DNA from 4 places in the Ensifer sp. 22521 genome. Region 4 is predicted to be linked to each of the others. Evidence: riboswitches for the same ligand, from Rfam matches in the RefSeq annotation. Region 4 holds a riboswitch; each other region holds the start of a gene.

Region 1 (2,196 bases), on a different contig from region 4:
AATCCTCGTATTTTAAGAGTCAAGCCAAAATGTGAGCATCACTCATGATTACAGAAACAAGCCCATCCGCGGTCCCCGCCGAAGACGAGACTGCGCTGCGCCGGACACCCAGCCAGAAACGCAGCCGCGAGCGCGTCGAACAAATCCTTGCCTGCGCGACGGCGCTCATTCAGGAAAAGGGCAGCGACGCCATGCGGATGAGCGAAGTCGCTGAAAAGGCTGGAATTTCGATCGGCTCGCTCTACCAGTACTTCCCTGACAAGGCGGCGATCGTGCGCACGCTGGCCGAGCGCTACAATGCCGTGTGCAACGAGTGCATCGCCGCCGAACTTGCCAAGGTCACATCGCTCGCGGAACTACGCGACGCTTTCTGTGTGCTGTTCGACATCTACTACGACATGTTCCTGGCCGAGCCTGTGATGCGCGACATCTGGTCGGCAATGCAGGCCGACAAGGCGCTGCGCGAGATCGATCTTCTGCAAAGCCGCGCCGGCGGAAAACTTCTTGCCGATGTCTGGGCTAGGCTTGTGCCCGAAGCGCCGCGCGAAACCATTGATAGCGCCGCTTTCCTGATCATGCATCTCGGCGATTGCACCATGCGGCTTGCCGTGTCGGTCGATCGCACCGAGGGCGACCGCATCGTCGAGGCCTACAAGCAGATGATCCTCCGCGATTTTGTCGCTGATGAAGCGGCGGGCGGCGCAGGCTCAATTGACAACTCCATGACACGCTCCTAATCATCTGGGATCGATTGGTTCCCGGGACACGAACGTGTTTCGGGAGTAAACGGGAACGTGACGGATGGACCCATGCTGGGCATTCACATCACGGCCGACCCCGCGACTGTAGAGCGACGTCGATCTGCCATTCCGGAGCGATCCGGAAGAAGCCACTGGAAGAGACCACGAGAGGGTGGTCGATCTGGGAAGGCGAGGCAGATCCAGGGCTTCCCGCCCAGCGCCGTGAGCCAGGAAACCTGCCACTCGATACGGGCATAGGGCCCACACCGGGAATTTCCCGATGCCATCACGGAGGTTGTCATGGCTACGTCTACTGTTTCGAGCATTCCGCTCTCCCTCAGCGATCGTCTGACCGCTGGCGTCATCGCGCTCTTCATCGGCGCATTCCTCGTCTTCGGCGCCGGCCTTGCCAACTCGGCAGTGCTGCACGACACCGCGCACGACACCCGCCACTCCTACGGCTTCCCCTGCCACTAAGACGATGTTCCGGAACGTAACTCACGTTCCGCATCGAAGTGTCTGCGGACATGAACGCATCCGGCCTGTGCCGGATGTCGGTGTTTGTGCATGCCGGTTCGTCCGGCGCGCAACGGCCGTCCGCATGACAGAACGGGAAGGCTTGCAAACCACGCCGCAGCGCGTGGCTTTTGCCGTTATCGAGGGAATTCAAGATGATTGTCAGAACGCTTCTGGCCGCGATCGTGGCTGGACTGATTGCCGGTGTCTTCATGACCGGCGCCCAGGAATTTCGGGTAACCCCGCTGATCCTGCATGCGGAGGAATTCGAAGGCGAGGCTCCGGCCGCAACCGAACAGCCCGCTGCACAGCCTGGAACGACGCAACCCGCCGCCGAGGGCCATGACCAGCATTCGTCGCTGAAGGCGGTCTCACCGCTTTCCGCCATGCTCGATGCCCTGTCGCCGATCACGCCAGCCTATGCGCATGAGGGCGAACACGAGGAAGGCGGCATCATGTTCGGTATGAGCCGGTTCTCCGGCACACTCATTGCCAACCTCGTCACCGGCTCCGGCTTCGGCCTGCTCCTGGCCGGCGTCAGCCTGGTGATCGGTTACCCGATCACGCTCCGGAACGGCGCGCTCTGGGGCGCCTGCGGCTGGCTCGCCGTGCACATGCTGCCGGCAATCGGCCTGCCGCCGGAACTGCCGGGTTTCCCGGCCGCCGAACTCGGCGACCGCCAGACCTGGTGGCTGGCAACCGTCGCCCTCTCCGCAGTCGGTCTCTATCTCGTCGTCCTGCGCGAGGAGATCGTCTCCAAGGTCGCAGGCCTGGTGCTGATCGCAGCACCCCATGTCTACGGCGCGCCGCAGCCGGTCGATATTACGAGCAACGTTCCGGCCGTACTCGGCGCCGAGTTTGCGGTTGCCGCACTCGCCACCACGCTCGCCTTCTGGATCGTGCTTGGCGTCGTCTCCGGCTTCATCAACGAGCGTTTCGC
Region 2 (2,196 bases), on a different contig from region 4:
CCCGCCGTCACGATCGCCACGTCAGTCGCGAATTCGGCGGCGAGATTGATGTCGTGCAGCGTCGATACGATCGTCAGCTTCAACGTCTGCAACAGCTCGAGGATTTCGAGCTGGTGGCGGATGTCGAGATGGTTGGTCGGCTCATCGAGGATGATGATGCGCGGCTCCTGGGCAAGCGCCCGGGCAATCAGCACCCGCTGTTTCTCGCCGCCCGAGAGCGTCGAGAACTGGCGGCCGGCCAGATGGGCGAGATCGAGATGGGAGAGTGCATGCTGCACCCGCTCGCGGTCGGTGTCCGTCCAGCCGTTGAGCCCCTCCCGCCGCGGGATGCGGCCCATCATCACCACGTCGCGCACGCTGAAGGGAAAATCGCCGGGCATTTCCTGAAGCACGACGGCGATCGTTTTCGCCGCTTCGCGCGCCGAAATCGACCACAGGTCGACGCCGTCGACCTCGATGCGGCCCGCATTCGGCTGCACCGCCCGGTAAAGGCAGCGTAAGAGCGAGGTCTTGCCGGCCCCGTTCGGCCCGAGGATCGCAAGCCGGCTGCCCGCCTCGATCGCGAAGTCCATGTCGTCGACCAGGGTCAGCCCCGGGCGCGGCCCCCAGCAAAGCCCCTTAACGCGAAGGGCGGCTCCTGTTGCGGTGCAGGTCATGGTCTGATCCCACCCCGGCAGCGCCACGCGTCCATCCCCGACGCACCAAACGCGCTTGAGCGCATGCGTGTCGCGCTCATTGGAAATGGCCCGCAACGTCTTCGGAGACGAGCATGGCCGCCGGGATGCGGGCGAGCGTCTTGCCCTTCAGCCCGCGCGGCCGTTCGGCAGCCCGCGTCATGCCGTCGCCGCGCTCCACATAGGTGGCGGCAAAGCGGACGAGATCGTCGATGTCCTCTTCCGGCGAAATGTCGCCAAAGAGATAGGTCGCCTTGCCCGTCGCCTGGAAGGCGATGGTGCAGGGGCGCGTACATGCCGCCATGCAGACCGTGCCGGCAATCGAGAAATCACGATCGAGCGGCTCGCCGAGCGCGGCAATGCTGCGGTTAAGACGCTTTATCAGCTCGGCGCCCGGCATGCAGGGGCCGCCGGTAAAACGGCAATCGGTGCAGACCGTTATCTTATGCTGTCGGGAAGTCGGCTCAGCCATTTTCTCTCTCCGCCGGACTGACGGCAAGAGATGGCGAAGCGGTAGGATGACGGATGACCGTCGCGCGAAAGCCAGTTCTTTTCCATCGGAACACCCCGTCCGTTGTGGTTGATCGGTTCGATGGCAGGTCTCCTGGCTCGCGGGTCGCGGCGCATCCACGTCTTCCCGGCCATTGGCCAGTGACATGGTGTGAATGCGCTGTCCGCTCACAGTTGCGGGGGCAGCCACGGTTTCGGTCCCGTCAGGGTCGTCCGTTCCGTGTTCCCTTTTCAGCCGCCTCCGCATTGTCGCGGACGCAGCACCATCGCGCTCTTCCTCGCATGAATCGGCAGCGGATACAACCGATGGGGTCGGGCGGCCGGGATCTATCAACATGCGGCGTTTCGTCATATACTGACTGTTATAAAATAACATAACAACAATCAACAAGGTAATGATCCTAAGTCACCCTGCCGGCCGCCGCGGGCGAGAGTCTCGCCTGACGGCGACGACCGGCGTATCCTTGCTCCTTGGCTTGTCGGGAAAGGAGCTCTGCCATGGCTGCCTATTTGATCGCCGATGTCGATATCACCGATGCAGCGACCTTCGAGGAATACAAAAGAGAGGTGCCGGCGACGGAGGCCCGCTATGGCGGGCGCTATCTCGGCCGCGGTGGCGCAACCCGGGTGCTTGAAGGCGACTGGGAACCGCACCGGCTCGTCATCCTCGAGTTCCCGGACATGCAAGCCTTGCTCTCCTGGTACCAATCGCCGGAGTATCAGCGCCTGAAGACGATCCGTGAGCGCTGTGCCAGGACACGGATCATAGCACTCGAAGGCGTCGCCATCTGAAGCGGAGCGCAAGACTGGCCGCAATTGCCGGCCTTGCTCGTGAAACGAACGGATGAGCGCCCCCGTCACTTCAAGCTTCGCGGCGCGCGGATGAAGCAACTGCGGGGCATGTGCTCCGGGTCCATCGACATGCGGCGTTTCGTCATGTCCATCCGTTATGCGATAACATAAAAATACAACGCCAGAGTTGAATAGCCGGCGAAATCCGCCGTGGTGGGAC
Region 3 (2,196 bases), on a different contig from region 4:
CCACCTCGCCGTTCTTCGCCTCGATCATGGTCGGCTTGCGGCTGGTGCGCGAGGAAACCTCGTCGCGTACCGCCTTGAGGCCGGACGCGTCGATCAGATCGGTCTTGTTGAGCACTATGAGGTCGGCAGCGGTCAGCTGATCCTCGAACAGTTCCTCGATCGGGCTTTCATGGTCGAGATTGTCGTCCTCGACGCGCAGCGCATCGACCTTGTCATGGTCGTCGGCAAAGCGGCCGGCGGCAACGGCAGCGCTGTCGACCACGGTGACGACGCCATCGACGGTGACTTCACTGCGGATATCCGGCCAGTTGAAGGCGGCGATCAGCGGCTGCGGCAAAGCCAGGCCCGAGGTCTCGATGATGATATGGTCCGGGCGGTTTTCGCGCTCGAGCAGCTTGGTCATGGTCGGGATGAAATCATCGGCCACGGTGCAGCAGATGCAGCCATTGGTAAGTTCGATGATGTCGTCCTCGGTGCAGGCCTCCGCACCGCAGCCCTTCAAGACGTCGCCGTCGACGCCGAGATCGCCGAACTCGTTGATGATCAGCGCGATGCGCTTGCCGTCGGCGTTCTGCAACAGATTGCGGATCATCGTCGTCTTGCCGGCGCCGAGGAAGCCGGTGATGACAGTCGCCGGGATCTTGCCGTGGCTGGTTCTCGCAGTGGTCATTATTCAACCCTTCATTTTCAGCGGCAAACCGGCCGCGACAAAGTAAACTTCAGCGGATTTCTCCGCAACGATCTGGTGAAGCCGGCCGGCATGGTCGCGAAACTCGCGCGCCATGCGGTTCTCGGGCACAATGCCGAGGCCGACCTCGTTGGAAACGAAAACGAGGCGCGCCTGCGCCTGCGGCAGGTAGGCGGCGAGCGCTGCGAACTCCGCCTCGATGTCGCGCTCCTCGAGCATGAGATTGGTGACCCACAGCGTCAGGCAGTCGATCAGCACGACGTGATCGGGATTATCGATGCGACTGAGGATGCCGACGAGATCGACCGGCTCCTCATGCGTCGTCCAGCCTTCGCCGCGGCGCATCTTGTGATGGTCGATGCGCGCGCGCATTTCGTCGTCCCAGGCGCGGCCGGTGGCGACATAATGTTTGGCGAGACCGGACGCTTCGACGAGCTTCTCGGAAAAGCTGGACTTGCCGGAACGGGCGCCGCCGAGGACCAGAACGGGTCCGGCGCTGGGATTGCTCATCGCGACCGCGCCAAGGTCAGCGGCAGATGGCAACAGCCGTTCGACGCGCCGGCGGCGCGTTCGGGAAAGTATCTGAGAGCCAAAACAACCTCCGTGATGGCGTTGGAGACGACACGTCTCCTCGGGCGGAATGCCCATGTCGGGTGGCAGGTCTCCTGGCTCACGGCGTCACGAGGCCCCACATCGCCTCGCTCAGAATGGACGAGGTTCCGATGTCAGGACCCGAGCGGCCCGCCTCACCTTCCCGGCGCTTTCCGGTGCCACAGCGAACCTTTGCGCGTCGTCTCCGACGCGCGGCGCTGTGGGCGGCTTCGTGAAAGGCGGACGATTCGTAGAAGAAGAGGCGTCCAACCCGGCTGATCACGATGCCACGCCAGTGGCTTTTCCGGCTCGATTCCGCACTGCCTCGATTGCCCCATGCAACCGGCTGGCAGCTCTGAATTTGAGCCCGATGGCGAACCCTGACCGTTCTACAGTCGCGGGGTCGGCTGCGATAAGGATGCCCGATTTGGGTCCATCCGTCACATTCCCAATTATTCCCCCCGATCGCCACGACAAGGGGGAACCATCCAACATCCGATGATTAGGAAGCGGGCGCCGCAAAGTCAATCGACGCTTGCGACACCTCCCCGGCCGACTTGCGTCGCGCGACGATTTGTCGAGCGCGAAGCCGCACCGGACATGAGGCGAATGGCAGATCGCGAACGAACATATTTTAGCAATGACGGATGTTGCGTTAAACTGCAGCGCCGCGCGTCCTATGGACGTGCAAAGGTCGCTGAACCATCCCGCAACCGACCCGAGGGGCTTCGTTTATCCGGTAGGCACATGGAACGCAGGCTCGCCGCCGTGATGATTGCCGACGTTTGCGGCTATGGGCTGCTTACCCAGGCCGACGAGGAGGGTACCTGCGCCCGCTTTCAGGCCGACCTGCACGAACTATTCGAACAAAGCATCGAGACGCATCGCGGCCGGCTGATCAAGACCATGGGCGACGG
Region 4 (2,196 bases):
ACCCGAAGGGACCGGCCTATCAACCGGTCCAGAACTGATCCTGGCGCCGCCTTAAAGCGCGTCGCGATCTTTTAGATTCGCTCATTGCACTTTAAGTTTTTGATACTTCGCACGTCGTTATCGCAAAACCGCTGCGCACTTTTGCGAGACGGGTTTTAGGAACTCTCGCCGCAGTTCCCCCAGCCTTCCTCAAACACCAGCTCTTCCAGCGGCAGGCGTTGCCGCCATCCCTTCACCGCCAGTTCGGGCTGCTGGTAAAGGCGATCGACATAACCGAGGCAGAGCCAGGCGACGATCTCGATATGATCGGGAATGCCGAGGATCGCCTTGATCTCGGCCTCGTGAAAGATGCTGACCCAGCCGACGCCAACTCCTTCGGCGCGGGCCGCAAGCCACAGGTTTTGCACGGCGCAAACCGTCGAATAGACATCCATCTGCGGATTGTGCGTGCGGCCGAGAACGACGGCGCCGCCGCGCGTGCGGTCACAGGTGACGCAAATGCTGAGCGGTGCCTTGCGAATGCCTTCGAGTTTCAGCGAGCGGTATTTGGTCTGCTGCTCTACCTCGAACATCAGCGCCGCCTCATCATTGGCGCGACGAAACGCCTGCCAGACGCGCTCGCGCGTTTCTGCCCCCCGCACCAGTACGAAATTCCAGGGCTGCATGAAGCCAACCGACGGTGCACTGTGCGCCGCCGTAAGCAGGCGTTTCACCAGATCGTCGGGAAGAGGCTCTGCCAAGAATTCGTCGCGCACGTCGCGGCGTGTTTCGATAGCGCGGTAGACAGCCTCCCGCTCATCCAGCGAGAAGGCACCGGCAGCCGCAAGGCCGCCCTTCGGTTCAGTCAGCATCGTTCGATCCCCAACAATGCGAAAACCTCCCGCCGTCCGCGCGGGGTTCGGTCTATCTCGCCAGGCCGGTCTTCTGACTTCGGTTCAACCGGTCGCCTCACCTTCCCAGATCGATTTAAGATCCAGTGGCAAAACCTTGAATCAATTCAAGGCACTTGTAGAGGCGACTGTCCCCGTCACAGCGTTGGGCACGTTCCGGAATGACACCGGATTCCCGATTCTCCCGCTTGCGCGGGCACCTGACGGCGTCATAAGGGCACAGCCACTAGCGAAAGACAAGCGCCCGTCAGAGCGGGATGAGGAAAAGTGCACGCAGTTTTCCGCCCGCATTCCGCTCTAACTTCTAAGGACCGATCACGTTTATGATTTTGGATCGATCCGACCCAAAATCATCGTGATCTAGAGCGGCGCCACCGGATGGGGCGAACCGTCATAGCCGCCCCAGACCGATTGGTCGAAGCAGATCACCGATCCGGTCATCAGCCCGGATTCCGCCGAAGACAGGTAGGCGCAGGCTCGCGCCACCTCGGCCGGATCGACGAGCCTGCCGAAGGGTTGGCTGGCGGCCGCCTTTTCGAGCCAATCCGCGGCAGCGCCGTGAAATTCGCGCTGGATGCGGTCCTCGCCTTCGGAAGCCATCCAGCCGATATTCAGGCCGTTGACGCGGATGCGGTTGCGCAGAAGCGCATAGGCAGTGTTCTTGGTCAGCGTCTCCAGAGCGCCTTTCGACGAGCAATAGGCCGCAATGAAGGGCTGCCCGGCCATTGCCGACATCGAGCCGATATTGACGATGGTGCCTTCCGTTCGCTCGCGCCGCATCACCTTCACCGTCTCCTGCATCAGGAAGAACGGCGCCCGCACATTGATGGCGAACATCCGGTCGAAGAGTTCCGGTGTCGTGTCCAGGATCGTGCCGCGATCGGTGATGGCGGCGGCATTGACCAGCGCATCGACCCGACCGAATTCCGCATCGCAGGCGGCAACGACCTTGCGCGCGTCGTCCACCTTTTCAAGATCGGCCTCGACATAGACCACTTTCGCGGCGCTGGCCTTGCCGATTTGCTCGGCCTTCGCCCGCCCCTTGGCGGCATTGCGCCCACAAATGACGATGCCCGCCGCACCGCGTTCGGCGAATAGGCCGGCGATCGTTGCGCCCAGCCCTTGCGTGCCGCCGGTGACGATGGCGACCTTGCCTTGCATCTGTCCGTTCATCGAGTTCCTCCCTCGCAAATGATGATGTGAAACAGCTACGGCTCCCGAGCGAAATGCGCCGGGAGCCTGTCAATTGTGAGACTGACCCGTCAACTCAGCTTGCGCTTCGCCTGCGCGTCGAGTGAGGCCCGAA

Evidence for each region. Region 4 has a riboswitch for cobalamin ahead of bluB (5,6-dimethylbenzimidazole synthase). Riboswitches for the same ligand answer to the same signal wherever they lie in the genome.
Region 1: another riboswitch for cobalamin. It lies ahead of ACTJKE_RS34980 (CbtB domain-containing protein); the one in region 4 lies ahead of bluB (5,6-dimethylbenzimidazole synthase).
Region 2: another riboswitch for cobalamin. It lies ahead of ACTJKE_RS25615 (DUF1636 family protein); the one in region 4 lies ahead of bluB (5,6-dimethylbenzimidazole synthase).
Region 3: another riboswitch for cobalamin. It lies ahead of cobU (bifunctional adenosylcobinamide kinase/adenosylcobinamide-phosphate guanylyltransferase); the one in region 4 lies ahead of bluB (5,6-dimethylbenzimidazole synthase).

Annotation. Positions count from the first base shown of each region.
Region 1 covers NZ_JBQENM010000045.1:19,669-21,864, reverse strand. The annotation lists gene ACTJKE_RS34985 (TetR family transcriptional regulator) at 45-737, shown strand; cobalamin riboswitch at 736-998, shown strand; gene ACTJKE_RS34980 (CbtB domain-containing protein) at 1,041-1,217, shown strand; gene ACTJKE_RS34975 (CbtA family protein) at 1,412-2,196, shown strand, end outside.
Region 2 covers NZ_JBQENM010000019.1:118,312-120,507, forward strand. The annotation lists gene ACTJKE_RS25610 (ABC transporter ATP-binding protein) at 1-656, opposite strand, end outside; gene ACTJKE_RS25615 (DUF1636 family protein) at 733-1,146, opposite strand; cobalamin riboswitch at 1,252-1,467, opposite strand; gene ACTJKE_RS25620 (DUF1330 domain-containing protein) at 1,683-1,976, shown strand.
Region 3 covers NZ_JBQENM010000019.1:37,324-39,519, forward strand. The annotation lists gene cobW (cobalamin biosynthesis protein CobW) at 1-670, opposite strand, end outside; gene cobU (bifunctional adenosylcobinamide kinase/adenosylcobinamide-phosphate guanylyltransferase) at 674-1,198, opposite strand; cobalamin riboswitch at 1,635-1,783, opposite strand; gene ACTJKE_RS25170 (adenylate/guanylate cyclase domain-containing protein) at 2,027-2,196, shown strand, end outside.
Region 4 covers NZ_JBQENM010000009.1:251,668-253,863, forward strand. The annotation lists gene ACTJKE_RS16230 (DUF2865 domain-containing protein) at 1-38, shown strand, start outside; gene bluB (5,6-dimethylbenzimidazole synthase) at 156-851, opposite strand; cobalamin riboswitch at 898-1,109, opposite strand; gene ACTJKE_RS16240 (SDR family oxidoreductase) at 1,251-2,063, opposite strand; gene ACTJKE_RS16245 (phytanoyl-CoA dioxygenase family protein) at 2,153-2,196, opposite strand, start outside.